3 regions of the Thermomonas mangrovi genome follow, and region 1 is predicted to be linked to each of the others. Evidence: predicted binding sites of a transcription regulator. Region 1 holds the regulator's gene; each other region holds the start of a gene.
The links. The regulator HrcA, encoded in region 1, represses chaperone genes, less so after heat shock. The targets are predictions, from matches to a motif close to TTNGCACTCNNNNNNNNNGAGTGCNAA.

Region 1 (10,033 bases):
CGGTCATGGCGGTGTTGAACACCACCTCGCCTACGGAGAGGCCGGTCGCGCCCACGGAAATGCCCTCGAAGACGGTGCCGTCTTCAAGGGCGAGGATGGCGGGTATGTCCAAGTGCGTCGCCCTGCAGGAAGGTCGCTGGAAAGCGGGTTGCAAGAAAGCGCCGAAGCGGCGTGAACCGATCCGGAGCTGGGGTGTGTAGGCGAGCGGGAATTGTACCGGCAAGCGCCGCCCGCGGCCAGCCTTGGCGCGCGGCCGCCGCCGCTTTGGTTCACGTATCCGGGATCAGAGCAGGTCGGCGATCCGGTAGCGTCCCGGGGGGCGTCCTGCCAGTCGCCGGGCCACGTGGAGAGCGCCGCGCGCAAAAATGTCGCGGTTGGTCGCGCGATGCACAAGTTCGAGGCGTTCCCCCGGCCCGGCGAACTGCACGAGGTGCTCGCCGACGATGTCCCCGGCCCGCAGCGAGGCGTAGCGCGGGCTGGCGCCGCCCGACTCGGCCGCGGCACCGAGGGTCAGCGCGGTGCCCGAGGGCGCGTCCAGCTTGCGTGCGTGGTGTGCCTCGACGATGTCGCAGTCCCACCCGGGCAAGGCGTGCGCCGCGCGCTCGACGAGCGCCTGCAGCACCGCCACGCCGAGGCTGAAGTTGCTCGCCCAGGCGAGCGGGATGCCTGCGGCAGCCGCGTCCATCGCCGCCTGCTGGTCAGCGGACAGGCCGGTGGTCCCGGACACCAGCGCCGCCCCGCGCGCGCGGCACAAGGCCAGCACGGCGTCGAAGCCCTCGGGCAGGCTGAAGTCGACCGCGACGTCGAACGCCGGCACGCCCGCCAATTCGGAGGCGAGGAAATGCGGCACGCCCTTGACGATCCGGCCATCGAGCGTGCGGGCCACGGCACCGACCACGACGACCCCGGGGTCGACGGCAGCAAGCCGGAGCAAGGCCTGGCCCATGCGTCCGCGGGCGCCATGGACGATCAATTTCACCGGGGAAGCGCTCATCCCGGGCAGGCTAGCGACGCATGCCTTCGTGGGCAAGCGCCGCGCCGCCCATCACCCGGCGCTTGCTGCCTTGAGGCGATCCACCACCTGGTGCATGGCGTCGTCGAACATGGTGTCGCCCTCGCGCAGCGTCACCTTGCCCAGCTTGGCCATCGCGGCCAGTTCCTCGGGCGCTGCGACCAGCACCCGGATGCCACGGCGGTTCACCAGCAGCAGGCGGCCGGAGATCGGGCTGATCCATGAGACCTTCGCCGGTTCGATGCGGTCGACGGCGGTCTGCAGCTGGATCCACCCCCCGACCTTGAGCTTGCGCATGCGCTCGAGCACGCTGGCGTCGAAATCCAGGGTGTCGGTTCCCGCCACCAGTTGCAGGGCGACCGGCTCGGGCTCGGGCGGCGCCGGGGGCTCCGGGGCGATGACCTGCTCGGGGAGCCGGGTTGCGATGTCCGCGGCGCGTTCGCCACCTGCCAGGCGGACGAGGGCGTCCTGCATCGAGGCCAACGCACCCTCCGCCGGTTCCCCGGTGCACCCGGAACTCGACAGGATCTCCAGCAATTGCTTGCGCGGGAGCGCGGGCAGCTCCGCCGCCGGGGTCCGCAATTCGGCATGGTCGAAGGCCAACAACACGTCTTCGACCGCCAGCATCGCTTCCTCGAACCGCGGCGAGCCGTGGCCGTCTCGCAGCATCACCTGGATCAAGTGGTGCGCCGCATAGCGGTTGATGAAACCATCGATCACACCGGGAAGCTGGCGCTCCCCGCGGTGCTGGGCGAGCGCTGCATTGACGGCGCTACGGGCATGGTCCAGGCGTTCGCGTCCGCGCTGCGCCTCGGCCGCGCGTTTCTCGGCCAGCTCCACGCGCTTGCGATGCTGCGCCATGTAGGCGCGCAATTCCTGCTCCAGCGCCTCGAAGATCGCGACGTCTTCGTTGAACTCGGCGACGAGGCGATCGATGGTGTGGTCGACGCGATTGAGCAATTCGCGCTCCTGCGGCGCCTCGCCACGATTGCCCTCGCAGGCCTCGGCGACCGTGTTCAGCAGGCGGCGCGCGGGATGCTCCTTGAACAGGAACATCCGCCGATCCTTCACTGCCACCTTGACGTACGGCACCAGCATCCGGCCGATCATGCGGCGGATGTCGGGATCGAACTGCGGCCCGTCCAGAAGGACGTCGAACAGCAGTGCCACCAGGTCCACCGCGTCCTCATCCAGGCCATCGAGGTGCAGGTTGTCGCTGGCGACCCCCAGCTTCTTCGCGCCCTGGGCCACCTCGCGGCGCAACTGGCTGGCGAACGAGTGTTCGCGTCGGTCCTGTTGCAGCTGCCCGGGCAGGTCGCTCTGCAGCAGGCTGAGGATGGTCATCAATTCGCCGGAGCTCAGGGTCTGCATCGGCCCCGCGCCGGGTTGCCCCGCCAGCCCGGGCCCGGCCGCGGTTCGCCAGCCTTGCAGGAGGTTGAGCATGGTTGCGAACGTGGCCTGGTCGGCGGGGCTGGGCTGGGTCATCGCGGGACTGCCCGACGCGCCGCCGGCCTGCTCCGCTTCCCTTCCTGCGCCCGTGGTGCTGCCGTCCATCCGCTGGCCGGTCCGCAGGTGCGGGAGAATCCCCGCGCCGCCCAACAACGCGTTCGCGCGGTCGTAGACCTGCCCGAGCGTCGGCCCGAGTTCGCGCTCCAGGAACTTGAACAGCACGATGCGCACGCCGGCGCCGAGTTCGAGCGCCTCCACCGACCTGCGCAGGGCGCCCGCCAGGAAGGTCGGTGCCAGCGGATCTTCGGCCGGCGGCAGGCTGTCGCGGTCCAGCAGGCAGGCCATGCGCTTGCCGAGGACTTCGAGTGCGCCCGCATGCGCGCGGGCAAGGCTTTCGGCCAGTTGCTCGATGGCCAGCTGTTCCTCGAGGCCATCCTCCGACAGCAGGCTCATGTTGGCGTGGTCGAGCGAGGCGGCCGGTGCCATCGGGTCGCGCAGGGCGCGGAATCCCGAAAGCAGCGCTTGCTCGAGGCGCCGCGAGATCTGCCCGCGCGCCTGGCGCAGGTCGCGCAGCACGTTGAGGCCCAGGGTCTCGTCCCCGGACTGGCTACGATCGAACAGGTAGTCGTCGACGCGAGCCAGCGCACGGTCCAGGCTCGGCGGGACACGTTCCAACAGCAGGCGCTGGAGGGCATCGAGGAGCGGGCCGGGATCCGGCCGCGGCTCGGCTTGCAGGGGGTCGTACGACATCGGGGGCTGCCTGTACAGGGATTTTTACCCCATGCAGCCTACCCCTCTCCACGTCACGCTTGGGTGATCTACGTCAAGAAGCGACGCTTTGCGCGACGCATTCCGCGCGATCGAGGGCGTCACGACACCATGCGGTCCCAGAATCCCTTGACCCCATCGAGGAACGTGGCCGACTTCGGCGAATGCTTGCGTGCGTCCTCGCCGACGAAGGTGGCCTCGAATTTCTCCAGCAGCTCGCGCTGCTCGGGGGTGAGGTTGACCGGCGTCTCGACCTCCACCTTGCAGTACAGGTCGCCGGGGTGCCGGCTGCGCACCGACTTCACCCCGCGATCGCGCAGGCGGAACACCTTGCCCGACTGGGTTTCCGCCGGGATGCGCAGCTCCAGCTCGCCATCCAGGCTGGGGACGCGGACCACGTCGCCGAGCGCCGCCTGCGAGATGCGGATCGGCACCTCGCAGTGCAGGTCGTCGCCGTCGCGCTGGAAGATCGCATGCGGGCGCACGCGGACCTCGACGTACAGGTCCCCGGGCGGCGTGCCGGCCGGGCCAGCCTCGCCCTCGCCGGCCAGGCGGATGCGGTCGCCGCTGTCCACGCCTGCCGGGATCTTCACCGACAGCGTCTTCTCTTCCTCGACGCGTCCGTTGCCGTCGCAGTGCGGGCACGGGTTGGGGATGGTCTTGCCGCTGCCGCCGCAATGCGGGCACGGCGCCTGCATCGCGAACGGCCCGCGCTGCATGCGCACCTGCCCGCGGCCGTGGCAGGTCGTGCAGGTCTGCACCTTGCCGTCGGCGGAACCGCTGCCGTTGCAGGGTTCGCAGCTGGCCAGGGTGGGGATCTCGATGCGCTTCTCCACCCCGGCCACCGCCTCCTCGAGGTCCAGCTCGAGGATGTAACCGACGTCCGCGCCACGGCGCGGCCCCTGCTGGCGTCCGCCGCCGCCGAAGATGTTGCCGAAGATGTCGCCGAAGATGTCGCCCATGTCGGCGCCACCGAAGCCCGGCCCGGCGTTGCCGCCGCCCATGCCGTGCTCGAACGCGGCATGGCCGTGCTGGTCGTACATGCGGCGCTTGCCGCCGTCGCTCAGCACCTCGTAGGCCTCCTTGCACTCCTTGAACGCGGCCTCGGCGCTGGCGTCGCCGGGGTTGCGGTCGGGATGGTGCTTCATCGCGCAGCGGCGATACGCCTTCTTCAGGTCTTCATCGCTGGCGTTGCGGGCCACGCCCAGGACGTCGTAGTAGTCGCGCTTGCTCATCGTCGTTGCCGGGTCCTTTCACCGAGACGGGCAGGCCACTGGCCTGCCCGTCGGAGTTGTCGCTTCAGGCGGGCGCTCAGGCCTGCTTGTTGCCGTCGTCCTTGACCTCGGTGAACTCGGCATCGACCACGTCGTCGCCACCGCCCGTTGCCGGGCCGGCCTGTTCGCCGCCCGCCTGCTGGCCCGCCGCGGCCGCAGCCGCGAACAGCGCCTGGCCGGCCTCTTCCAGCGCCTTCGACTTGGCCTCGATCTGGCCCTTGTCGTCGCCCTTCATCGCGGTCTCGAGTTCGGCGATGGCGCCTTCCGCGCGGCCGATGGCATCGCCCGGCAGCTTGTCGCCATTGTCCTTGATCGCGGTGCGGGTGGCGTGGATCAGGCCATCGGCATGGTTGCGCGCGGTCACCAGCTCGTGGAAGCGCTTGTCTTCCTCGCGGTTGGCCTCGGCGTCCTGCACCATCCGCTGGATCTCGTCGTCCGACAGGCCCGAGCCGGCCTTGATCTCGACCTTCTGCTCCTTGCCGGTCTTCTTGTCCTTGGCCGACACGTGCAGGATGCCGTTGGCGTCGATGTCGAAGCTCACCTCGACCTGCGGCATGCCGCGCGGCGCGGCGTCGATGCCGGTGAGGTCGAACTTGGCCAGCGACTTGTTGTAGCGGGCCTGCTCGCGCTCGCCCTGCAGCACATGCACGGTGACCGCGGTCTGGTTGTCCTCGGCGGTGCTGAACACCTGCGACGCCTTGGTCGGGATGGTGGTGTTCTTCTCGATGATCTTGGTCATCACCCCGCCCAGGGTCTCGATGCCCAGGCTCAGCGGGGTGACGTCGAGCAGCAGCACGTCCTTGACGTCGCCCGCGAGCACGCCGCCCTGGATCGCCGCGCCGATGGCGACGGCCTCGTCCGGGTTGACATCCTTGCGCGGCTCCTTGCCGAAGAACTCGGCCACCGCCGCCTGCACCTTGGGCATGCGGGTCTGGCCGCCGACCAGGATCACCTCGGTGATGTCGGACGCGCGCAGGCCGGCATCATTGAGGGCGATGCGGCAGGGCTCGATGGTCTTCTTGACCAGGTCGTCGACCAAGGCTTCCAGCTTGGCGCGGGTCAGCTTGATGTTGAGGTGCTTCGGGCCGGAGGCGTCGGCGGTGACGTAGGGCAGGTTGACCTCGGTCTGCTGCGCGCTGGACAGCTCGATCTTGGCGCGTTCGGCGGCGTCCTTCAGGCGCTGCAGGGCCAGCGGGTCCTTGCGCAGGTCGATGCCCTGCTCCTTCTGGAACTCCTCGACGAGGTAATCGATGACGCGCTTGTCGAAATCCTCGCCACCGAGGAAGGTGTCGCCGTTGGTGGCCAGCACTTCGAACTGCTTCTCGCCGTCGATGTTGGCGATCTCGATGATCGACACGTCGAAGGTGCCGCCGCCGAGGTCGTACACCGCGATCTTGCGATCCTTGTTGTCGCCCTTGTCCAAACCATAGGCCAGCGCGGCCGCGGTCGGCTCGTTGATGATGCGCTTGACCTCGAGGCCTGCGATGCGGCCGGCGTCCTTGGTCGCCTGGCGCTGGCTGTCGTTGAAGTAGGCCGGCACGGTGATCACCGCCTCGGTGACCGCCTCGCCCAGGTAGGCCTCGGCGGTCTTCTTCATCTTCTCCAGCACCTTCGCCGAGACTTCCTGCGGGGCCAGCTTCTTGCCGTCGGTCAGCGCGACCCAGGCATCGCCGTTGTCGTGCTGGGTGATCGCGTACGGCACCAGGCCCAGGTCCTTCTGCACCTCGGCGTCGGTGAACTTGCGGCCGATCAGGCGCTTCACCGCGTAGAAGGTGTTCTTCGGGTTGGTGACCGCCTGCCGCTTGGCCGAGGCGCCGACCAGGACTTCGCCATCCTTGGTCCACGCGACGATCGACGGCGTGGTGCGGTCGCCCTCGCTGTTCTCGATGACCTTGGCCTTGCCGCCTTCCATGATCGCGACGCAGGAATTGGTGGTGCCCAGGTCGATGCCGATGATCTTGCCCATGTCTTGGTTCCTCTGGATGCGTTGTATTCGGGGGCGCCGTGCGCCGATGCCGCCTATCTGGGGGCCGCGGCGGGCGCTTCAAGGGGCGCGCCGCGGCGGGGTTGCGGACCGCGTCAGTCCTCGCGCGCGACCACGACCATCGCCGGCCGCAGCAGCCGGCCGTTGAGCAGGTAGCCCTTCTGGAACACCTGCACCACGCTGCCCGGCGCGGCGTCGCCTGCATCGACCTGGCTGATCGCCTGGTGGTGCTCGGGGTTGAACGCGGCGCCGGTCGGGTCGACCACGCTGAGGCCGTTGTCGCCGGCCACCTTCAGCAACTGCCGGTAGGTCAGCTCCAGGCCATCGCGCAGCGCGCCGGCGTCGGCGCCCGCGGCAGCAAGGCCGGCATCGAGGCTGTCGAACACCGGCAGCAGGTCGGCGAGCAGGCGTTCATTGGCGAACTTGCGCGCGGTCTCGATCTCGCGGGCGATGCGCTTGCGCTGGTTCTCCAGGTCGGCGCGCTCGACCAGCGACTGCGCCTTGAGTTGCTCGAGTTCGGCGCGCAGCGCCTCCAGTTCGTCCGTCGCCGCGGCGTCGCTGGCTTCGGGGGCATCGTGCATCGGGTCGTGGGTCATGGCCTGCGGTCGGGACGCGGCTTCGCGCCGCACTGACCGCGGCAATGGGGCCTCAACGCTCCGGATTCAAGGCCGCGCCCAGTGCCGCCGCGGCGGCCTCGACCACCGGGATCACCCGGTCGTAGGCCATCCGGCTGGGGCCGATCACCCCCAGCACGCCCAGCGTGCGACCCTCGTGGCCGTAGGGCGCGGTCACCAGCGACATCCCTTCCAGCGGCGCCAGGCCGGTTTCCTCTCCGATGAACACCCGCATGCCCGGCGCCTTCGCGGTGCGCTCGAGCAACTGCAACAGCTCGCGCTTCTCCGCGAAGGCCTCGAACAGCGCACGCAGGCGGTCGAGGTCGGCCAGCTCCTGCAAGCCCATCAGCCGGGTCTGCCCGGCCAGCAGCATGTCGTCGCGGCTGGGGGCGAAGGCCTGCTCGGCCAGTTCCACCGAGCTCGCCAGCAACCGTTCCATCTCGCTGCGGGCATCGCGCAGGTCGCGCAGCAGGCTGGCGCGGATGGTCGCCAGCGGTTGCCCGGCGAAATGCGCGTTGAGGTAACGCGCGGCCTGCTCCAGTTCGGCGGGGTCGAAGGCCCGGCGCACCTGCACGACGCGGTTCTGCACCTCGCCGTCGGCGAACACCAGGATCGCGAGCACGCGGTGCGGATCCAGGGCGACGAATTCGATCTGCCGGAAGGCGAAGGTCTCGCGCTTGGGCACGCTGACCATGCCGACGAAATGGGTCATCGCCGACAGCAACTCCGAGGTGCTGCCGAGCAGCGCCTGGGTTCCCGCGCCGGCTGGCAGTTCGCTGCGCAGGCGGGCGACTTCCTCGTCCGGCAGCGGCCGCACCTGCAGCAGCGAATCGACGAACAGGCGGTAGCCCTGCGCGGTCGGCACCCGGCCCGCCGAGGTGTGCGGCGCCGCGAGCAGGCCGGCATCCTCCAGCGAGGCCAGGATGTTGCGGATGGTGGCCGGGCTGACGTCGAGGCCCGAATGCCGGGCCAGGGTCTGCGAGCCGACCGGTTCGCCATCGCGGATGTGGCGCGACACCAGCGTGCGCAGCAGCTGGCGCGCGCGCGGGTCGTGGGCGATGTCGGCGGGACGGGCCATGGCCCTGCGTTGTAAGCGGCGGACCCGGCGCGCGCAAGCGCTATCGGCCCGCCCCCGGGAACGGGCACAATGCGCGGCCATGCTGAGCCGCCTGTCCATCCGCGATTTCGCCGTGGTCGCGCACGCTGAACTGGCGTTCGCCGACGGGCTGACCGTCATTTCCGGCGAGACCGGCGCGGGCAAGTCGCTGCTGGTGGACGCGCTGGGGTTCCTGTGCGGCGCGCGCGCCGACGCCGGCGCGGTCCGGCATGGCGCGCAACGCGCCGAGCTCGAAGCCGAGTTCCAGCTCGCCGACTGCCCGCCCGCGGCCACCTGGCTGCGCGACAACGACCTCGACGAAGGCGAGGCCTGCCAGCTTCGCCGCACCCTGCGCGCCGATGGCGGCTCGCGGGCATGGATCAACGGCCGCGCGGCCAGCCTCTCGCAGTTGGGCGAGCTCGCGGCGCTGCTGGTCGGCATCCACGGCCAGCACGAACAACAGGCCCTGCTCTCGCGCGCCACACAGACCACCCTGCTGGACGCCTACGCGCGGCATCCCGAGCTGCTCGACGCAGTGCGCGCGGCCGCCCGCCGCTGGCAGTCGCTGGCCGCGGAGCGCGATGCCCTGCTCGCCCGTGGCGACGTCGCCGACCGGCGCGCATGGTTGCGCCACCAGCTCGACGAACTCGAAGCCGAGTCGCTGGAACCCGCAGCGCTGGCCGAACTCGATGCCGCGCATCGTCGGCAGGCGCACGCCGCGACCCTCGTGGCCGCCTGCGATCAGGCGCTGGACGGCCTGGGCGGCGACGACGCCCTGCCGCAACGTGCACGCAAGCTGCAGGCCATCCTGCAACGCGAAGCCACGCACGAACCGCGTCTGGGCGAGGTCGACGCGCTGCTCGACTCCGCCGCGATCCAGCTGGACGAGGCCCTTGCGGCGCTGGAACGCATCCGCGGCGACCTCGACCTCGACCCCGACAGCCTGGCCACGCTCGAGCGACGCCTGGGCCGGGTCCACGATCTCGCCCGCAAGCACCGCGTCGCGCCGGCTGCATTGGCGGCACATCGCGATGCGCTGGCGGCGGAGTGGGTCTCGCTGGAGGATGCGGGACAGCGCCTGCTCGACCTCGATCGCGCGATCACGATCGCCCATGCCGCGTGGCAAGAGGCCGCCGCCGTCCTCGGCGCCTCGCGCCGACGCGCGGGCGACGCGCTGGCCGGCACGGTCGCGGACCTGATCGCTGGCCTCGGCATGCAGGGCGCCCACTTCGAGGTGGCGCTCCCCGCGAACGACGTCGACGCCCCCGATCCGCTCGGCGCGGAACGCGCGGAATTCCTGGTCACGGCCAACCCCGGGCAACCGCCACGGCCGCTGCGCAAGGTCGCCTCCGGCGGCGAACTGTCGCGCATCTCGCTGGCGATCGAAGTCGCCACGCTCGGCCTGGACGCGGTGCCGACGATGGTCTTCGACGAAGTGGATGCCGGCATCGGCGGTGCGGTCGCGGCCGCGGTCGGGGCCCGGCTGCGCGCGCTGGGCGGCAATCGCCAGGTGCTGTGCGTGACCCACCAGCCGCAGGTCGCGGCCGCCGGGCATGCGCATTACCGGGTGAGCAAGGCCGCGCGGGACGGCATCACCCAGTCCGCCGTGGTGCTGCTGGATGCGCCGGCGCGGATCGAGGAAGTCGCGCGGATGCTCGGCGGCAGCCGCCTGACCGACGAGGCGCGGGCGGCCGCGCGGCAACTGTTGCTGGACGCGGCGGGAGCGCCTGCGGGCTAGCGCTGCTTGCGGACGTATAGGACCAGCGCGTGGTCCTCGATGTCGTAGCCGTGCTGGGCGGCGATCTTGCGCTGCAGGGCCTCGATTTCGTCGCTGTG
Region 2 (10,033 bases), on a different contig from region 1:
GCGACGCCGAAGGCCGGCCCTGGCCCGAACTCGGCAGGCAACTCCAGCCCGGCCAACTGGAAGCGGGTCAGGAAGCCGAGGCGGGGCAATTCGCCCAACACCACGTTCCAGAGCTGTGCCGGCTTGCCCGCCAGCAGGCGACGCGGGATCGCGAGCTCGATCGCCCAGTGCCGTTCCGCGCCCCCGCCATCCGCATAGACCTCGGTGGCGAGGTGGTAGGGCGCGACGCCCGCCTCGCGCTCCGGGGGATCCAGCGGGTGCATCGACACCACCCGGATCGTCCAATCCACCAGCATCGATGGTTGCACGTGCCCGGCGATCGCGGTGGTCGCCGCGCTCTGCTCGATCGCCATGCCGATCGCCGTGGCCTCGGCATCGTGCAGCGAACCGACCCGGTAGCGGGCACGGACGTAGGCGTCCGGATCGAGGTCCGCGGACCAGCGGAACAAGTCGGGATGCGCGGTGCGCGGGAGGTTGCCTGAACTCATCGCAAGTGGGACTCCAGCAGTTGGGCCAGACGCCAATCGTCCGCCGTGGTGATCTTGATATTGGACTTCTCGCCGGGCACCGCCGCCACCGGACTCCCCGCGCGTACCGCGAGCTGGAGCGTGGATTGCGGTTCCCACCCGGCTTCATCCGCCTCGCGCAGCAGGCGCTGCAGCAAGATGCGGCCGAACGCCTGCGGTGCCTGGAAGATGGCCGCCTCGCTGCGGACAAGGGCCTCGACCACGCGGCCATCGCGCAGGCGCGCCACCGGCACCTCGGGGTCCAGCATGGCCCCTGCGCAGCCGCATCCCGCTGCCGCCGCCAGCACGGCGCGCATCAGCGCGACGCTGGCGAACGGACGGGCGACATCGTGGACCAGCAGCCAGTCGCCCGAGGCGGCGTCGACCAGCCTGGCGATGCTGGCGTGGCGCGTCGTGCCACCGGCGATCACGACGCAACCGGGCAACAGCGCGCGCGCTTCCTCGAGCCGTTCTCCCGGCACCGCCACCACCACTTCGTCGGCGACCTGGCGCGCCTTTTCCGCGACCCAGTGCAGCAAGGGCTTGCCCGCCAATTCCAGGAAACCTTTGTCGCCCAGGCCAAGGCGGGTGCCGCCGCCGGCGGCGGGCAGCAGTGCGGAGATGCGTGCCTCAGCCATCGAACCGCATGCCGTCGTGGCCGGCCGCTCGCAGCCGGCCGAGGACCACGCGGACTTCCGGCAATTCCTCGCGCGCCAGCAGTTGCGCGCAGTAGGCCACCGCCTTCGACCATTCGCGGCCTTCGAGCGCGTGCGAGAGACGCGCCAACCCGAGGTTGAGCGCGCGCGGCAGCGATTCGGGCGTGCGCGCCTGCGACGACACCGCGGTATCCAGGTAGCAGCGGTCGTAGGCCACGCCCGCCGCCACGGTGTGTTGCACGCGCCAGTCCGCCCCGTAGACGCACGCCAGGTAAGCCTCCGGTGGTGCCGGCACCGGCCAGTCGCGCCCGTCCCAGGCCAATCGCTCCGTGGCATAGGGTCCGACCCGCGATGCGAGGTGGTCGGGCCAGCCCAGGCTGACGTGGAATGCGCCGCCAGCGACCGTCCGCGCGACCAGCAGGTCGATGCCGACGCCGGTGGGTCCGTGCACCAAGCCGATGACCTCCGCGTCGTCCTTGCGCGGTTGCCGGAGTTCGGCATCCTGCGCCACCGCAGCCTGCAACGCGTCCAGCTGCGCGGGTGCTGGATCGAGCAACATCAGGTCGACGTCCTTGTCGTGCGGGAACAGCGCGCCATCCTTGACCAGCGCGAGCAAGGTGCCGCCGGTCAGGTGGTAGGCGATGCCATGCGCCTCGAGCAGGTCGGCCGCCACGAACAGTGCAGTGCGTACGTCCACGCCTGCCGGCGGACGCAGGCCACCGCGACCGGGCGAACCGGGATCGAGCGCCCGCGCCTGGCCCGCCAATCCCGCCAGCAGGCAGGTCCGCGCCTCGGCGGCATCGCCCGCGAGGCGCGCGGATTCGCCGCGCGCCCGCTGCAGGCGCCACGCGCCGGGGTTCGCCTGCGAAGCGGCACGCAGCACCTCGCGTGCCTGCGCCGCGCGATCCACCGCCTGCAGCATCCGCGCGTAATTGAGCGCGGCGGACTCCAGTCCGGGAGCCAGCTGCAGCGCGCGGTGGGTGGCCATCGCGGCGTCGCGGCGCTGGCCCGCATGCCAGCTCGCGACGCCGAGGTTGGTCCAGGCATCCGCCAGCGACGGCGACAGCCGCAGGGCCTGTTGGGCATGCCGGACTGCGGCGGCCGCATCGCCCAGCGCCACCGCCAGGGCAGACAGGTTCGACCAGCTCGCGGGATGCGCATACGGCTGAGACAGCGCCCGTGCATAGGCGGGCGCCGCGGCCTCGCGCCCGCCTGCCTCGAACTCGCGCATGGCGTGCACGATCGCTCCCGCCGACGCTTCGGGCGAGTGGCCGACGAGCGTGGAGAGCGGCAGCCCGCGCGCGGAGACCGTCATGCGCCCACGCTGCCGTCGGTTCCGACCAGGCGCAGCAGGCGCACGTGGATCGACTCGACCTCGGGGAACGCCTCGATCGCCAGGATCTGGTCGCACACGGCCAGCGCCGCCCCGCCCCCCCCCGGCACCAGCACGGTCCCGAGGGTCAGCAACGCCCGGGTTATCGCGGCGTCGCGCGAAGCTTCCGCAAGGCCCGGGCTGACCAACCCCTTCTGCACGAATTGGCGCGGGATCACCTTGCCCGCCAGCGATCGGTGCTCCTCGCGCCAGTCGTCGCCATAGATCCACCCCAGGTATTCATCCACCGGGGCCGGCATCGGGACGGTCACCTCGAGCGGGTCGCAAGCGACGTCCTCGATCGCGAAGGCCGGCGTGTCGAACACCAGGTGATCCGGCGGGCCGAAGGAACCGACCCAGCGCCCGCCACGCCGGCGCTGGAGCAGGACGTCCACGGGAATCCCGCTCTCCACATGGACCAGGCCGAGCACCCCGATCTCGCCGGCCGGGGGCATGCGCTGTCCCTGCAGGGCGAAAGGCCGGTAGCCTTCGGCGAATGCAGCGAGCAGCGCATCCCGGGGGACATCCGCATCGATCGCGATGTCGATGTCCTTGCGCGCTTCCCACAGGCCACCGTGGATCGCATGCATGCGCACCGCACCACCGGCCAGGCAGGGTGCTGCCGCGATCGCCCGCAGGCGCGACAGGCAATCGACGAGCACCGCCCGCCACGTGCCGACCTCCGGCCGCTTCTCGTGTGGGGGCTCCGCACCGCCGCGCACCACATGCGCGAGCGTGTCGTCCGTGACCTGTCGCAGCGCGTCGCGCGCATGCCGCCTGGCCTCGGCGGGGCGCTCCATCACCCGCGTCAACTCGCCCATCGCATGCTGCAAGGCGAAGCCCGGCCCGCCGCTTGCGATCGCGGTCGCCAGCACGTCGTGGGCGGCCTGCAGGCGGTCGACTGCACGCAGCATCCGCGCCATGCCCATCGCCGCCGATGCATGGGCAGGCGCCAGTCGATGCGCGTGCTGCATCGCCTTGGCGGCATCGCGTCGTTCCCCCAGCCGCCAACTGGCGATCGCCGCGTTGACCCAGGCATCGGCCTGGCCTGGCGCCAGCGCGATCGCGCGCTTGGCGTGCTCCAGCGCCTCCTGGTGCTGCTCCAACCCGATCGCCAAGGCGGAAAGATTGGACCAGCACGACCAGTCGCGGGCGTCCGCGATGGCCGCACGGTAGGCGTCCCGGGCTTCGGCAACCCGTCCCTGCGCCACCAAGGCAGTGCCACGCTGTGCCAGTGCGGCGCCGGGGCTCCCGGTGTGCGTGATGACGCAGGCAGCGAACATGGAGAGGGCCCCCCGATCTGGCACGGAACGGTGCAGGGTAGCCGAACGCGATTCGCGTCGCGCAGCGCATGCCTGCCCATGACGCAAAAACCCCCGCCTTGCGGCGGGGGTTTTCTTGTTGCGGTGTCGCGGATGGCGCGGGCTCAGAAATCCATGCCGCCCATGCCGCCCATGCCGCCACCGCCCGGCATCGCCGGTTCGTCCTTCTTCGGCAGCTCGGCCACCATCGCCTCGGTGGTGATCATCAGGCCGGCGATCGACGCCGCGTTCTGCAGCGCGGTGCGGGTGACCTTGGTCGGGTCCAGGATGCCGAACTCGATCATGTCGCCGAACTCGCCGTTGGCGGCGTTGTAACCGAACGCGCCGGTGCCTTCGGCGACGCGGTTCAGCACCACGCTCGGCTCATCGCCGGCGTTGGTCACGATCTCGCGCAGCGGGGCTTCCATCGCGCGCAGGGCGATCGCGATGCCGTGGTTCTGGTCCTCGTTGGCGCCCTTGAGCTCGGCGATCGCCGCCTTGGCACGGATCAGGGCCACGCCGCCGCCGGGGACGATGCCTTCCTCGACCGCCGCGCGGGTGGCGTGCAGGGCGTCCTCGACGCGCGCCTTCTTCTCCTTCATCTCGACTTCCGTCGCCGCGCCGACCTTGATCACGGCCACGCCGCCGGCCAGCTTGGCCACGCGCTCCTGCAGCTTCTCGCGGTCGTAGTCCGAGGAGGTTTCCTCGACCTGCGCCTTGATCTGCTTGATGCGCGCCTCGATGCCCGCGCCGTCGCCGGCGCCGTCGATGATGGTGGTGTTCTCCTTGCTGACCTGCACCTTCTTGGCGCGGCCGAGGTCCTTGATCGTCGCCTTCTCGAGCGACAGGCCCACTTCCTCTGAGATCACGGTGCCGCCGGTCAGGATCGCCATGTCCTCCAGCATCGCCTTGCGGCGGTCGCCGAAGCCCGGGGCCTTCACGGCGCAAACCTTGACGATGCCGCGGATGGTGTTGACCACCAGCGTCGCCAGCGCTTCGCCCTCGACCTCTTCCGCCACGATCAGCAGCGGCTTGCCGGCCTTGGCCACGCCCTCGAGGACGGGCAGCAGGTCACGGACGTTGGAGATCTTCTTGTCGTGCAGCAGGATGAATGGGTCGTCCAGCTCGGCCTGCATCGACTGCTGGTTGTTGATGAAGTACGGCGACAGGTAGCCGCGGTCGAACTGCATGCCTTCGACCACGTCCAGCTCGTTCTCCAGGCCCGAGCCGTCCTCGACGGTGATCACGCCTTCCTTGCCGACCTTGTCCATCGCCTGCGCGATCAGGTCGCCGATGTTGGCGTCGCTGTTCGCGGAGATGGTGCCGACCTGGGCGATTTCCTTGCTGGTCGACGACGGCTTGCTGAGGTTCTTCAGCTCGCCCACGGCCGCGGTCACGGCCTTGTCGATGCCGCGCTTCAGGTCCATCGGGTTCATGCCGGCGGCGACCGCCTTCATGCCCTCGCGGATGAACGCCTGCGCCAGCACGGTGGCGGTGGTGGTGCCGTCGCCGGCGTTGTCGGAGGTCTTGGACGCGACTTCCTTCACCATCTGCGCGCCCATGTTCTCGAACGCGTCGGCCAGCTCGATTTCCTTGGCGACGGACACGCCGTCCTTGGTGATGGTCGGCGCGCCGAAGCTCTTCTGCAGCACGACGTTGCGGCCCTTCGGGCCGAGGGTGGCCTTGACGGCATTGGCGAGCACGTTGACGCCGCGCACCATCTTGGAGCGCGCGTCCTCGCCGAAACGGATGTCCTTGGCAGCCATTGCGAATTACCTCGAATGTGATGTTTGTGCTCCCTCCCTTTCGCGCAGCGAAGGGGAGGGTCGGGGAGGGGTTGCGATCAGCCGAGGATCGCGAACAGGTCGTCTTCCTTCACCACCAGCAGCTCGGCGCCGTCCAGCTTCACCTCGGTGCCGCTGTACTTGCCGAACAGGACCTTGTCGCCCACCTTCACCTGCGGGGCGCGGACCTGGCCGTTGTCCAGCACCTTGCCGGTGCCGACGGCGACGACTTCGCCCTTGATCGGCTTCTCGGTGGCGCTGTCGGGGATCACGATGCCGCCCGCGGACAGCTTCTCTTCTTCCATGCGCTTGATGACCACGCGGTCGTACAGCGGCTTGATGTTGGACATGGCAACCTCTGCAAATGGTTGATTGGAGTGGAAAAACCCGGAAATCTTAGCAGTCTCGGCTGGCGAGTGCCAAGGCGCGGGACGCGAACATCCCGCATCCGGGATGCGCGGGAGATGGGGGGCCGCCGCGGGCTTTCAAGGGGGCAGGCGGCATCCCGTACCCTAGGCCGCATGGACCTGCTGCTCTGCTTCTGCACTTGCCCCGACCACGCCAGCGCCGAGCGCCTGGCCAGCGCCCTGGTCGAGGAGCGGCTGGTCGCCTGCGCGACCCTGCTGCCCGCGGCGCGGTCGATCTACCGCTGGCAGGGTGCGATCGAACAGGCGGACGAGGTGCTGGTGCTGCTCAAGACCACCCGCGCCCGCTATCCCGCGCTCGAGGCCCGGCTGCCCGCGCTGCATCCGTATGAACTGCCGGAGCTGGTCGCGGTCGAATCCGCCGCCGGCCTGCCCGCGTACCTGCAGTGGGTAACCGCCGAAACCCGTCCGCTAGACTGACCCGATGACCCGACCCCTCCACCGCCTGCGCCGCTGGCTGGCCGCGCTCGCCCTGCTCGCCGGCGTCCCGGCGTCCGCTGCGGATGTCGCCCTGCCGCCCGTCGACCAGGTTTTCGTGCTGTCCGCGCAGGCCACCGCGCCCGACCGCATCGAGGTCCGCTGGAAGATCGCCGACGGCTATTACCTGTACCGCCACCGCACTTCGGTGAAGGCGGATGCGACGTTCGGCGAGGCGCGACTGGCCCTGCCCGATGGCGACAAGCACCGCGACGAATTCTTCGGCGACGTCGAGACCTACCGGCAGGCGCTGGTCGGGACCGTTGATGGGACCCCCGTGGCGGGCGCCACCACGACCACCCTGACCGTGAAGTACCAGGGTTGCGCCGATGCCGGGATCTGCTATCCGCCGCAGACCCGCACGCTGAAGGTCGCGTTGCCGCAGGCCGCGGCGACCGGCGCGTTCGGGCTCGGAGGCAAGCGCGGCGGCCTGTTCGGCGGCGGCGATGCCGTCCAGTCCGACGCGGCCCCGCTGCCGCCGGAGCAGGCCTACGCCAGCGAGGTGATCGCCCTCGACGGCAATACCCTGCTGCTGCGCCTGACCCCGGCGCCGGGCTACTACCTCTACCGCGACAAGCTCAGCGTCTCGTTGCAGGCCGGCAAGGGGCTGGCCGCCGCGCTGCCGCCGAAGGCGAGGATGCCGGCCGCGCGGGCCTACCGCGACGAACACTTCGGCGACGTGGCGGTGTACTTCGACCAGGTCGAGATCCCGCTGGCGGTGTCGCGCACCACCGAGGCCGCCGCCACCGGCACCCTGGCGCTCGGGCTGCAGGGCTGCCAGGACGGCGGCATCTGCTATCCGCCGATGACGCGTCGGTTGCCGGTCACGCTGCCCGCCGGCCGCCTCGCGGCCGCGCCTGCCGCGTCCACCAACGACGCCCCGTCGCCAGCGCCGGCATCGGAGCAAACCGCCGTCGCCGCCGTCGATGCCGCGCCGGCGGATCGGGCCATCGCGCGGCCCGATGCCACCTCGACCGCCGACGCACCGCGCCAGGCGCCCCCGGTCCAAGGCCATGCCGGACTGCTCGGCTCCGTGCTGCTGGCGCTGCTCGGCGGCCTGATCCTCAACCTGATGCCCTGCGTGTTGCCGGTGCTGGCGCTGAAGGCGCTGTCGCTGGCGCAGAGCGGCGAAAGCCGGCAGCGCGCGCGCCGGCACGCGCTGGCCTACACCGCCGGCGTGCTCGCCAGCTTCCTCGCACTGGGTGCGCTGGCACTGGCCTTGCGCAAGGCTGGGCTGGCGCTGGGCTGGGGCTTCCAGTTGCAGCAGCCGCTGGTGGTGGCCGGGCTGGGCCTGGTGGTGTTCGCGCTGGGCCTGAGCCTGTCCGGCCTGTGGCATGCCAACGTCGCGCTCGGCGCGCGCACCGGCGCCCTCCTCCAGCGCGAAGGCATGGCCGGCGACTTCTTCACCGGCGTGCTCGCGGTCGTGCTGGCGACGCCGTGTACCGCGCCGTTCATGGGCGCCGCCTTGGCCTATGCCTTCACCGGTCCGGCCCTGGGCGGGCTGCTGGTGTTCCTCGCGCTTGGCCTTGGCCTGGCCCTGCCGTTCCTGCTGATCGGCTTCGTGCCCGCGCTGGCCCGCCTGCTGCCGAAGCCCGGCGCGTGGATGGAGACCTTCAAGCAGTTCCTCGCATTCCCGCTGTACACCACCGCGGCCTGGCTGCTGTTCGTGCTGGCCGCCCTACGCGGCGCGGATGCGGTGTGGTGGTGGTCGCTGGCCGCGATCGCGCTGGCGCTGGCGGCCTGGGCCTGGACCCGCGCACGCAGCGGCGGGTCCGGCGGCTGGCGCGTCGTCGCGCTGCTGGCCCTGCTGGCCACGGCCTGGCCGCTGGCCAGCCTGCATCGCCTGCACAAGCCCGCGATTGCCAACACGAACGCCACCCCGAGCGGCATCGCCCAGGTCGCGTTCTCGGAACAGGCGCTGGCCGACCTGCGCGCGCAGGGCCGGGTGGTCTTCGTCAACATGACCGCCGACTGGTGCGTCAGCTGCAAGGCCAACGAGAAGGCGGTGTTCGCGCGCGACGGCTTCCGCGCGGCGATGGACGCCGCCAACGCCGTGTACATGGTCGGCGACTACACCGACGTCGATCCGGCGATCACCGCCTACCTGCAACGCCACCAGGCGGTCGGCGTGCCGCTGTACGTCGTCTACCCGCGCAACGGCGGCGAAGGCCGGATCCTGCCGGTGATCGTCACCCCCGGGCTGGTCGCCGACGCCCTGGCGCAGGCCGCAGGCGGCTGATGCCGCGCACCCGCACCGTGCTGCTGGTGGCCATGGTTGCGGCGATCGCCGGGGCCAGCGCCAGCCTGTTCTTCGAACCCCGGGTCGCCCAGCGCCTGGCCGGCACCGCGGCCGGCCAGCGCCTCCTGGACGCCGCCCTCAAGGCCAAGGCCGATCCGCCGCCGGCCGGGGTGATCGTCGGCGAACGCGGCCGCATCGTGCCGGCCATGCGCGTGCGCGACCTCGACGGCCGGGCAGTCGCACTACCCGCCGCCTGGGCCGGGCGGACCACGCTGGTCAACGTGTGGGCCACCTGGTGCGCGCCCTGCCTCAAGGAAATGCCGGAGTTGCAGGCCTTCGCCCACGAACAGGCGTCCAATGGCACGCAAGTGGTCGGCATCGCGCTGGATGACGACACCGCGGTGCGGGCTTTCCTGCAGGCGCATGCGATCGGGTATCCCTCGCTGGTCGACACCCCCGGGCCCGCCGACGCCGGCGTGCGCCTGGGCAATCCGGCCGGCGTGTTGCCGTATTCCGTGCTGGTCGCGCCGGACGGGCGCCTGCTCAAGACGCGGATCGGTCCGTTCAACGATGCCGCCGACATCGCCGCCTGGGCCGCCACGAATTAGAGCCACCGCTCCAACGCGCGTTTAAAATTCGGTTATTCGGCAAAAATTCGGCGAACTGGACAGCATCCCCGGCCTGCGCGACACTGCGCACCCGTTCCGGGACGACCCGAGTCCGATGGCGCAGCTGCTGGTCCTGCACGGCCCCAACCTCAACCTGCTCGGCACCCGCGAGCCGGAGGTCTATGGCCGCGCGACCCTCGCCGACATCGACGCCGACCTGGCCGCGCGCGCCGCGGCGGCTGGGCACCGGCTGGAAAGCCTGCAATCGAACGCCGAGCACGTGCTGGTCGAGCGCGTGCAGGCCGCGCGCAGCGACGGCACCGCCTTCATCCTGGTCAACCCGGCGGCGTTCACGCATACCTCGGTGGCGCTGCGCGACGCCCTCGCCGCGGTCGCCATCCCCTACATCGAACTCCACCTGTCCAACCCGCACGCCCGCGAACCCTTCCGCCACCACAGCTATTTCAGCGACAAGGCGGTCGGCGTGGTCTGCGGGTTCGGCGCCGACTCCTACCGCTACGCCCTCGATGCCGCGCTCGCGCGGCTGACGGCCTGACCCCGAGGTACCCCGATGGACCTGCGCAAGATCAAGAAGCTGATCGACCTGCTGGAAGAATCCAACCTGGCCGAAATCGAGATCAAGGAAGGCGAGGAATCCGTGCGCC
Region 3 (10,033 bases), on a different contig from region 1:
CCCACCATCCCGAGCATCCGCTGCTGCAGACCCTCGTGCACGGCGGCTACCACGCCTTCGCCGAGGGCGAGCTCGCGTTGCGCGAAGCCGCCGGCTTTCCGCCCTTCGCCCACCTTGCCCTGCTGCGGGCGGAGGCGAAGCAGGCGGACCCGCCGATGCAGTTCCTGCAACGGGCCGCGGCAGGCCTCGCCGAGGCCGATCCCGACATCGTCCTGCATGGTCCGCTGCCCGCGCCGATGCCGCGCCGCGCCGGCTACCAGCGCCTGCAACTGGTGGTCTCCGCCGCCGCCCGCCGGCAGCTGCATGCCGTGCTCGATGCCCTCGTGCCCGGCCTGCACGCCTCCCCCGAAGCCCGCAAGGTGCGCTGGTCGCTCGACGTCGATCCGGTCGACCTGTACTGAGCGCGCGCATCGGCGACAATCGCGGTTCCCTCGCCCGACATCCCGCACGTGGCCAACCAGCTCGAACAACTCCGCCAGCAGTCCGTGGTGGTCGCCGACACCGGCGACATCGAGGCGATCGCCCGCTTCCGCCCGATCGACGCCACCACCAACCCGTCGCTGCTGCTCAAGGCCGCCGCCTTGCCGGCGTACGCGGCGCATCTCGACGCCGCAGTCGCGGCCGCGGGTGGCGACGACAGGCTGGCCGACGCCGGCGACCGCCTGGCGGTGGCGATCGGCGGCGAGATCCTGAAGCTGGTGCCGGGCCGCGTGTCCACCGAAGTGGATGCGCGGCTGAGCTTCGATACCGAGGCGACCATCGCCAAGGCGCGCCGTCTGGTGCAGCTGTACGCCGACGCCGGCATCGGCCGCGAGCGCCTGCTGATCAAGATCGCCAGCACCTGGGAGGGCATCCGCGCCGCCGAACGGCTGGAGCGCGAAGGCATCCAGTGCAACCTCACCCTGCTGTTCTCGTTCGCGCAGGCGGTGGCCTGCGCCGAGGCCGGCGTGTTCCTGATCTCGCCCTTCGTCGGCCGCATCCTCGACTGGCACCTGGCCAACGGCATGCCCGCGCCGGCGACGCCCGCCGACGATCCCGGCGTGCAGTCGGTGCGGCGCATCTGGCAGCACTACAAGCAGCACGGCTACGACACCGTGGTGATGGGCGCGAGCTTCCGCAACACCGGCGAGGTGCTGGCGCTGGCGGGCTGCGACCGGTTGACCATCTCCCCCGAGCTGCTCGCCGCGCTGGAGCAATCGGACGATGCCGTCGAACGCGCGCTGGTCGATGCCGACGACCGCACCGCAGCGCCCACCCCGCTCGACGAAGCCGCATTCCGCTGGCAACACAACGAGGACGCGATGGCCACCGAGAAACTGGCCGACGGCATCCGCAAGTTCGCCGCCGACCAGCGCAAGCTGGAAGCGCTGCTGGCGGCGAAGCTGGGCTGAGCCTCAGCCCTTGCGCTTGCCGCGCACCTCGACTGCCTGGCCGACGCGGCGGGTCTCGAACAGGCCGATCGCCTCGATCAGCGACACCAGCTTCGAATAGCCGTGGTTGCGCGGGTCGAACGAGGCCTGGTTGCGCACCTGCTTGCCGACCGCGCCGAGGTTGGCCCAGCCCTCGTCGTCGGCTTCCGATTCGATCGCGCTGCGCAGCATGTTCACCAGCCGGGTGTCGCCGCGCAGCTTGCGGCCATCCACCGGCTGCAGCGTCGCCTGTTCCGGCACCGCCGGGTCGGGCCGCGCGCCCAGGGCCTCCAGGTAGGTGAACTGCGAACACGCGTTGACGAAGGGCTCCGGCGTCTTCGCCTCGCCGAAACCGTAGACCTTCAGCCCGGCGCTGCGGATGCGCATCACCAGCGGGGTGAAGTCGGCATCGCTGCTGACCAGCGCGAACGCCTGCATGCGCCCGGACGCCAGCAGGTCCATGGCGTCGATCACCATCGCGATGTCCGACGCGTTCTTGCCCTTGCTGTAGTCGTACAACTGCACGGGCTGGATCGCGTAGGGATGCAGGGCCTTTTCCCATCCATTCAGGGTCGCCTTGGTCCAGTTGCCGTAGGCGCGGCGCACGTGCGCGGCGCCGTGCCGCGCGACCTCGGCGAGGATGGCCTCGATCTTGCCGGCCGGCGCGTTGTCGGCGTCGATCAGCAGGGCGATGCTGGTGTCGGTGTCGGCCATGGGGTGCTCCGCGTGTCCGCCGCAGCATAGCCCAGCACGATCGAGCGACGGGCCGCGCGCCTCAGCCGCGATCGATCCTGCAGGCATAGCAGCCGCGCCGCGCGTTGTGCACGTGCAGGAATGCGACCGCCGGATCGGCGAAGAAGCGCGCGACCAGCGCCTCCAGCGCGCCGCCCTCGACCACGTCCGCATCGCGCATCCCGCCGTCGCCGTCGTAGGCACGCACCGACAACAGCCGGCTGAGTTGCTGCCCGGGGATCGCGTTGCGGAACCGCGCACTGGCCGTCGCAGCCTCGCGCACGAAGATCGGGCCGTCGCTGCGGTACGGCGTGTCGCCATCCAGGTGGCGCCAGTTGAGCAGGAGCAGCGATTCGCCCGGCGCGGCATCTTCCAGGCTGACCCGGCACGGATAGCCGGGCCGGGCGTCGGCCACCACGCGACGCGCGCCGTGCATCGCCAGCGCGGCGGCGTCGAGCCCGAACAGCGGGGCGAACGGTGCGAGCGGCAAGCCGGAGACGATGTAATCCATGCGCGGATCCTCGAAGGCGGACCGCAGCTTCCGCCGACGGCGCATCCCGCGCACTCCGGTTCTTGCGGTGACCGCAAAAAGACGAACGGCCCGGATCGCTCCGGGCCGTCATGCATCGCAACACCGCTTGCGCGGGTCAGGCCGCGAACAAGGCCTTCATCTTCTTCAGCGCGTTGGCTTCGACCTGGCGGATGCGCTCGGCGGAGACGCCGTACTCGTCGGCCAGCTCCTGCAGCGTCACCTTGCTGTCCGGGTCCAGCCAGCGGCGCTTGATGATGTCGCGCGAGCGCGCATCCAGGCGAGCCATGCCTTCGCGCAGCAGGTCGAGCTGGGTGTCCTCGTCGTTGGCCGACTCGTAGGCCATCGCGGGATCGATGTCGTTGTTGGCGACCAGGTAGTTCACCGGCGCCGGCGGGGCATGGTCGTCGTCGCCGTCGTCCGGCGCATCGAAGCCGATGTCGCGCCCGGACAGCCGCGCCTCCATCTCCAGCACCTCGTGCTCGGAGACGTTGAGGTCGCGGGCGACGGTGCGCACTTCCTCGGCGTTGAGCCAGCCCAGGCGGGTCTTGCTCTTGCGCAGGTTGAAGAACAGCTTGCGCTGGGCCTTGGTGGTGGCCACCTTCACGATGCGCCAGTTCTTGATGATGAACTCGTGCATCTCGGCGCGGATCCAGTGCACCGCAAAGCTCACCAGGCGCACGCCGACCGTCGGGTCGAAGCGCTTCACCGCCTTCATCAGGCCGATGTTGCCTTCCTGGATCAAGTCGCCGAGCTGCAGGCCGTAGCCGCTGTAGCCGCGGGCGACGTGCACCACGAAGCGCAGGTGCGACAGGATCAGTTCCTGCGCGGCGGCGATGTCGTTGTGCTCGCGCAGGCGCACGGCGAGGCGCTGCTCGTCCTCGACGGACAGCACCGGGATCTGGTGGACCGCGCCGATGTAGGCCTCCAGCGAGCCCATCGCGCTGGGGATCGGCAGGTTGTTGGCGACAAGGGCGTTGGACGACATGGTGGCGTGCCTCATGTGGACGAGTTTAGCAGTCGACGTCTTTGACTGCTAAACCCGCCGGAAGTTCCCGAGTGTTCTGCTGGTGGAACGCTGGCGCGTCCCGATCCCCAGTAGGCCATGGCCCACATGAACGCGACGTGGGGGCGCCTCAGGCGCCGGACAAGGCCCCCGCCGGGGGGAGGGCCCAGTCGATCGGCGCCTGCCCGCTGCGGGCCAGGGACTGGTTGGCGGCCGAGAAATGCCCGCAGCCGAGGAACCCCCGGTGGGCCGACAGCGGCGAGGGATGCGGCGCCTTCAGCACCCGGTGCCGGCGGGCATCGATCACCCCGCCCTTCTTCTGCGCGTAGCTGCCCCAGAGCAGGAACATCAGGTGCTCGCGCTCGCGGTTGAGGACGTCGACCACGTGGTCGGTGAAGCCCTCCCAGCCCTTGCCCTGGTGCGAGCCCGGCTGGCCGGCCTCGACCGTCAGCACGCTGTTCAGCAGGAGCACGCCGCGGCGCGCCCACGGCAGCAGGCAGCCATGGTCCGGGCGGACGAAGCCGGTGTCGCGCGCCAGTTCCTTGTAGATGTTGTCCAGCGACGGCGGCACCGGAACGCCCGGGCGCACCGAGAAGCACAGCCCGTGGGCCTGGCCGGGGCCGTGGTACGGGTCCTGGCCGAGGATCACCACTTTCACCGCGTCGAACGGGGTGGCGTCGAACGCGGCGAAGATCTCGCCGCCGGGCGGGAAGACGGTGGCGCCTGCCGCCTTACGCTGGCGCAGGAAGGCGGAGAGGGCGCGCATGTCGTCGCGCGCGAACCAGTCGCCGACGCGGGCCTTCCAGCTGGACTCGAGGCGGATGTCAGCCATGTCCCGCGAAGGCCGGGCATGGGGGGCTAGGCCTCATCGCGATCCCGGCTCCGGCAACTTCGCCAGCCGCAGCTGGTACAGGGCCTTGGTCACCAGCAGGCGTTCCTCGATCGGCTTCAGCACCAGGTCGTTGGCACCCTCGCGCAGCAGCGCGGCCTGGTTGTCGCGGTTGTCGTCGCCGGTCATCACCAACACCGGCAGCCGGCGCTTGCCGTAGCGGAACACGTCGCGGATCTGGTTGAGCAGCTCGCGCCCGCTCAGCAACCCCTTCAGGTAAACATCGGTGAGCACCAGGTCGGCGCCGACGTCGCCATCGCTGCGCCCGAGGAACCGGTGCAGGTGCTCGAGCGCGTCCTCCGCGCTGATCACGTGCAGCACCTGCATGCCCTGCCGCTCCAGCATCCGCTTGGTGGCGACCGCGACCACCCGGCTGTCCTCGACGTAGAGGATGCGGGCGCCCTCGATCGGGGCAGGATGGACGTAGCCGCGGATGAACGCCGCCAGCGCGCCATGGCCCAGCGACTTGTCGAAATAGTCGGTCACGTCCTCGGTGAAGGCGCGCGCTTCGAGTGCCTCCTGCGCATTGCCGGACACCACGATGACCGGCACGTAGGCCTGCCCCGAGGCCTCGCGCACGCTCCTCGCCAAGGCCAGGCCATCACCGTCCGGCAGCACCAGCGCCGTGGTCACCAGGTCCACCGCGCCCTCGGCGAGGATCGCGCGCGCTTCCTCGATGCCGGCGCAGCCCACCACCCGCGCGCCCGGCAATTCCTTGAGCAGGGTATCGCCGATGAGCTTGCGCACCAGCTTGCTGCCATCGACCACCATCACCCTCGGTGCATCGCTGACCACGTGGCGCAGATCCTGTTGAGCGCTCATCTCAGCCCTTCCCTGGCCGTGTTTGCCGCAAGTAATGCCCGGTCACCAGGCCCGCGCCCAGCCAGCCCAGCAGGCCGGCGCCCAACAGCACGCCCCCCGCATGCAATGGATCCAGCCCGCGCAAGGCGAAATCGCTGCCGTAGCGCGCGGCAAGGTCGGCCAGCGGCTCGCGCAGGCCCATCCAGGCCAGGGTCAGCACCCCCAACGCCAGGCCACCGGCGGCCAAGCCGTACCAGGCGCCAAGGTAGAGGAACGGGCGCCGCACGAAGCCGTCGCTGGCCCCGAGCAGCTGGAGGACGCCGATTTCCTCGCGCCGCGACTGGATGTCCAGGCGCACGGTGTTGCCGACCACCAGCAGGGCGCCGAGTCCCAGCAGCGCGGCGAGCACCAGCACCGCACGGCCGCCGAAGCGCAGCCACGCATCCAGCCGCTCCCGCCAGACCGCATCGTGCTGCACGCGGTCGGCCTCGGGGAGGGTGCGCAGCGATGCTGCGAGCTGTCGTTCGTCGCCACGCGGCACCACCCGCAACACCGAGGGCAGCGCGGCGCGCGCGGCGTCCGCGCCGAGCACGTCGATCGCCGCGGCGATGTCCGGTTGCGCGCGCAACTGGGCGAGCGCGGCTTCGGGGGTCACCACCTCGACACCGGCGACATCGCCCCGCGCACGCAGGGTGTCGGCCAGCGCCGCCGCGGCGGCGGGCGCGACCGCCGGCTTGAGGAAGACCGCGACGTCGCGCGAGGCCTGCACCTCGCCGCCGAGCCGGGACACGTTGCCGAGCACCACCCACAGGCCGAGCGGCAGCGCCAGCGCGATCGCCATTACCCCGATCGTCAGCAGGGTCGCCCAGGGCTTGCGCAGCAGGCGGCCGAGGCTGGCCACGATGCTGTAGCCGTGGTGGTCCAGCCAGGCGCCGAAACGGCTGGCGTGGACGTCGGCGACCTTCTCATTCATCGGCCAGGTCCTCCGGCGCGATGTCGTCGGCCAGCTGGCCGTGGTCGAGCACCAGCACGCGCTTGCGCATGCGCCGCACCAGGCCGAGGTCGTGGCTGGCCACCAGCACGCTGGTGCCGCGCTCGGGCAGCGAGGCGAACAAGGCCATGATCTCGGCGGACAGGGTCGGGTCGAGGTTGCCGGTGGGTTCGTCGGCGATGAGCATCGCAGGCTCGGCGATCACCGCCCGCGCAATGCCCACCCGCTGCTGCTCGCCCGCGGACAGTTGCGACGGCAGCGCGCGTTCGCGCGCGCCCAGGCCCAGGCGCTCCAGCAGCACGCGCACGCGCTTGCCGATCTCGGCGCGCTTCATGCCGCGCAGGACCAGCGGCAGCGCGACGTTCTCGGCCACGCTGCGGTCCATCAGCAACTGGTGGTCCTGGTAGACCACGCCCAGCCCGCGCCGGTGGCGGGCGATGCCACCGCCGCGCACCTTGGCCAGGTTGCGCTCGCCGAACAGCACCGCGCCGCGGCTCGGCCGCTCGGCCAGCTGGATCAGGCGCAGCAGGGTGCTCTTGCCGGCGCCCGAATGCCCGGTCACGAACAGCATCTCGCCGGCCTCGACCGCGAAGCTCACGCCGGCCAGGGCCGCGTGGCCGCCGGGATACTGCTTGCTGACGTTGTCGAAGCGCAGGACCGTCATCGCGGGGGATCGTGCGGCGGGCGAGCGGGCAGTATCGCGCGCGCCGCCGATGGCGACCAGCGCTGCGTCGACGGGGCGATGCTCAGTGCTGGCCGCGCGGCGCGCGGGTGACCAGCGACTTCAGGCCACGGCCGATGCGCGTGAGCAACGACGGCGCGCCGGCAGGCGCGGCCGACGGCGACGACGACGCGGGATTGGCGGCCTCGGTCGCAGGCTGGCGCGCGGCGTCCGCGCCTTCGACCGGACGCCCGCCGCGACGACGACGACGCTTGCGCGCCGGGCGTTCGCCCTCGGCTCGCGGGGCCTGCGCGGGATCGACCACCGGCGACGCCGGCTGCGCCGGGGCCGCAGCCGCGGCCTGGGCGGCCTCGCCTTCCGGCCGGGGCTTGCGCGGCGGGCGCGGACCGCGCTCGCGGCGCTCGCCGGCGCCGTCGCCACTGCGCGGGGCACGCGGACCGCTGCGCTCGCCACGGCCACGGCCGCCGCCACCGCTGCGCCCACCGCCGCGCTTGGCGTCCTCGGCAGCGCGCGCCTCGCGCACTTCCTTGAAGATCTCGCTGATGCTCTCGCCGTCCTCGGCAACGGCTTCCACGCCCTCGCGCGGCTTGCGCGGCAGCGCCGTCAGCAGCGCCTGGGTCACCGGTTCGGAGGGGATCTTCTGCTCGATGTAGGCCTCGATGTCGGGGAGCGACATCGCGTAGCGCTCGCAGGCGAAGCTGATCGCGTCGCCCTCCGCGCCAAGGCGCGCGGTGCGGCCGATGCGATGCACGTAGTCCTCGGCATCGAACGGCAGGTCGTAGTTGTAGACGTGGCTCACGCCGTCGATGTGCAGGCCGCGCGCGGCGACGTCGGTGGCCACCAGCAGTTCGAGCTGGCCGGCCTGGAACTTCTTCAGCAGCGATTCGCGCTTCTTCTGCGGCACGTCGCCGCTGAGCACGCCGACCCGGTAGCCGGCGCGGTCCAGCGCGCGGGCGACGCGCTCGACGAACGCCTTGGTGTTGACGAACACCATGGTGCGCGCGCCTTCGCTGCGCGACAGCAGGCCCAGCAGCAACGGGATCTTCTCGTCGTCGGCCGGGTAGTAGAGCTTCTGGCGGACGCGCGCGGCGGTCACGGTCTCCGCCTCCACCACCAGCTTCTCCGGCTCGTTCATGTGCTCGTACGCGAGCTCGAGCACGCGGTGGCTGAGGGTGGCCGAGAACAGCAGGGTCTGGCGGGTGGTGCGCTCCGGCATCCGCCGCAGCAGGAAGCGGATGTCCTTGATGAAGCCGAGGTCGAACATGCGGTCGGCCTCGTCCAGCACGCACATCTCGCAGGCATGCAGCGACACCACGCGGTGCTGCTTGACGTAGTCGATCAGCCGCCCGGGGGTGGCGATGATCACGTCGGCGCCGGCCTGCAGCAGCGCGCGCTGCTTGTCGTAGTCCACGCCGCCGTAGACCAGCGCGAACTTCAGGCCGAGGTCGGAGGCGAACTTCACCGCGTCTTTGTGGATCTGGATCGCCAGCTCGCGGGTCGGCGCCAGGATCAGCGCGCGCGGATCCTCCGGCTTGCGGTCGGCCAGCGCCGGGCGCTTGAGCAGGCGGTCGATCACCGCGACCAGGAAGGCGAGGGTCTTGCCGGTGCCGGTCTGCGCCTGGCCGGCGACATCGCGGCCATTCAGGGCCAGCGGCAGGGTCAGCGCCTGGATCGGGGTGCAGCGGGTGAAGCCGGCGGCTTCCAGCCCGGCGAGCAGGGCCGGATGCAGGTCGAAGGAGGAAAAGGTGACGTCGGTCAGGGGCTTGTCGGACACGGAGGCGTTCCTGTCGGGCAGCGGCCCGGCGCGTCGGCCGGGCGGCTTGCGTGTACGGGGGCAGCCGCGCAGACTGCCGGGAAGGAGTCCGGGGCTGGTCGTTCCCGGCACGGCATCGCGCTTGCAAAAGCCGCGACGCATCCCCATCAGTCTAGCATTCCCGGGCCCGGCGACCGATCCGGCCGCCTTCGCCCCCCCTTCCCGGAGCCCCCCATGAGCGATTCCGTGCTGCACGCCACCGATGCCGATTTCGACAGCCACGTCCTGCAATCCGACGTGCCGGTGCTGGTCGATTTCTGGGCGCCCTGGTGCGGCCCCTGCAAGATGATCGCGCCCGCCCTGGACCAACTGGCGGGCGAATACGCCGGCAAGGCCAAGGTCGTGAAGGTCGACGTCGACCAGAACCCGGCCACCGCGATGAAGTTCCGCGTGCGCTCGATCCCGATGCTGCTGGTGTTCAAGGACGGCCAGATCCATGGCCAGCAGATCGGCGCGGTGGGCAAGGCCCAGCTCGCGCAGTTGATCGACAAGGCGCTCTGACCCCGCCTTCGCCGGCCCCGTCAGCGGGGCCGGCACGCGTCCCGGCGGGCCGTCGCTGAACCCCGCCGCCGCGCCCAGTTGCGCGCAACGCCGCGCCAGTGCTAGTTTCCCGCTGAACCCGGCGCCGTGACACCGCCCCTCGGGCGCGCCGCACCCCGACTGATCCACTCCCGACGATCCCGCCCGCAGCCTGCGGGCGCTCGCAACGCAAGCGAGGTTTTCCCCTTGTCAGACCCGACCAACGACGCCGGCGAAGTCGCCGAGAAGCGCGTGCGCAAGACCCGCGTGGCCAAGCCCAAGGATGCGCTGGCGATCCCGCCGCTCGACGATCCCAAGCCCGCGCCTGCCGCCGCACCCCCGGCACCCGCGCCTGCCGCCGCGGCACCGGCACCGGCGCCGCAAGCGCCCCGCCCGGCTGCACACGAGCCGCAGTCGCAGCCGCCGCCGCCGCAGGATGCCGGCCCCTCGCAAGAGAGTGGCGGCGACCACGGCGGTGGTGGCGACCAGGGTGGCCAGGGCCACCGCATGAGCCGCCGCGAGCGCTTCAAGAACCGCCGCGATCGCCAGCGCGACCGCTACCGCGAGGGCGGCATGCCCGACGATGGCGGCAACGGCAACGGCGAATCCTTCGTGCCGCGCCCGCACCCGCAGGTGCCGGAAGGCTTCCCGGCGTATTCGCT

Region 2: a site for HrcA is predicted at 6,016-6,042, ahead of groES (co-chaperone GroES). Genes of this name have one in related genera too.
Region 3: a site for HrcA is predicted at 3,684-3,710, ahead of rpoH (RNA polymerase sigma factor RpoH). Genes of this name have one in related genera too.

The regions. Positions count from the first base shown of each region.
Region 1 is NZ_JAPEVV010000001.1:446,001-456,033, reverse strand. It holds gene carA (glutamine-hydrolyzing carbamoyl-phosphate synthase small subunit) at 1-112, opposite strand, end outside; gene dapB (4-hydroxy-tetrahydrodipicolinate reductase) at 284-994, opposite strand; gene ON759_RS02215 (DUF1631 family protein) at 1,046-3,211, opposite strand; gene dnaJ (molecular chaperone DnaJ) at 3,331-4,464, opposite strand; gene dnaK (molecular chaperone DnaK) at 4,541-6,469, opposite strand; gene grpE (nucleotide exchange factor GrpE) at 6,583-7,083, opposite strand; gene hrcA (heat-inducible transcriptional repressor HrcA) at 7,136-8,179, opposite strand; gene recN (DNA repair protein RecN) at 8,259-9,935, shown strand; gene fur (ferric iron uptake transcriptional regulator) at 9,932-10,033, opposite strand, start outside.
Region 2 is NZ_JAPEVV010000007.1:226,188-236,220, reverse strand. It holds gene ON759_RS11465 (RuBisCO large subunit C-terminal-like domain-containing protein) at 1-488, opposite strand, end outside; gene ON759_RS11460 (2-C-methyl-D-erythritol 4-phosphate cytidylyltransferase) at 485-1,144, opposite strand; gene ON759_RS11455 (LicD family protein) at 1,137-2,477, opposite strand; gene ON759_RS11450 (hypothetical protein) at 2,474-3,652, opposite strand; gene groL (chaperonin GroEL) at 3,961-5,601, opposite strand; gene groES (co-chaperone GroES) at 5,679-5,969, opposite strand; gene cutA (divalent-cation tolerance protein CutA) at 6,141-6,464, shown strand; gene ON759_RS11430 (protein-disulfide reductase DsbD family protein) at 6,469-8,760, shown strand; gene ON759_RS11425 (TlpA family protein disulfide reductase) at 8,760-9,368, shown strand; gene aroQ (type II 3-dehydroquinate dehydratase) at 9,484-9,924, shown strand; gene accB (acetyl-CoA carboxylase biotin carboxyl carrier protein) at 9,940-10,033, shown strand, end outside.
Region 3 is NZ_JAPEVV010000003.1:123,990-134,022, forward strand. It holds gene ON759_RS07135 (primosomal protein N') at 1-401, shown strand, start outside; gene tal (transaldolase) at 450-1,391, shown strand; partial or broken gene ON759_RS07145 (NYN domain-containing protein) at 1,366-2,123, opposite strand; gene ON759_RS07150 (DUF1203 domain-containing protein) at 2,185-2,652, opposite strand; gene rpoH (RNA polymerase sigma factor RpoH) at 2,789-3,658, opposite strand; gene ung (uracil-DNA glycosylase) at 3,807-4,508, opposite strand; gene ON759_RS07165 (response regulator) at 4,542-5,387, opposite strand; gene ftsX (permease-like cell division protein FtsX) at 5,389-6,339, opposite strand; gene ftsE (cell division ATP-binding protein FtsE) at 6,332-7,021, opposite strand; gene rhlB (ATP-dependent RNA helicase RhlB) at 7,104-8,813, opposite strand; gene trxA (thioredoxin) at 9,027-9,353, shown strand; gene rho (transcription termination factor Rho) at 9,579-10,033, shown strand, end outside.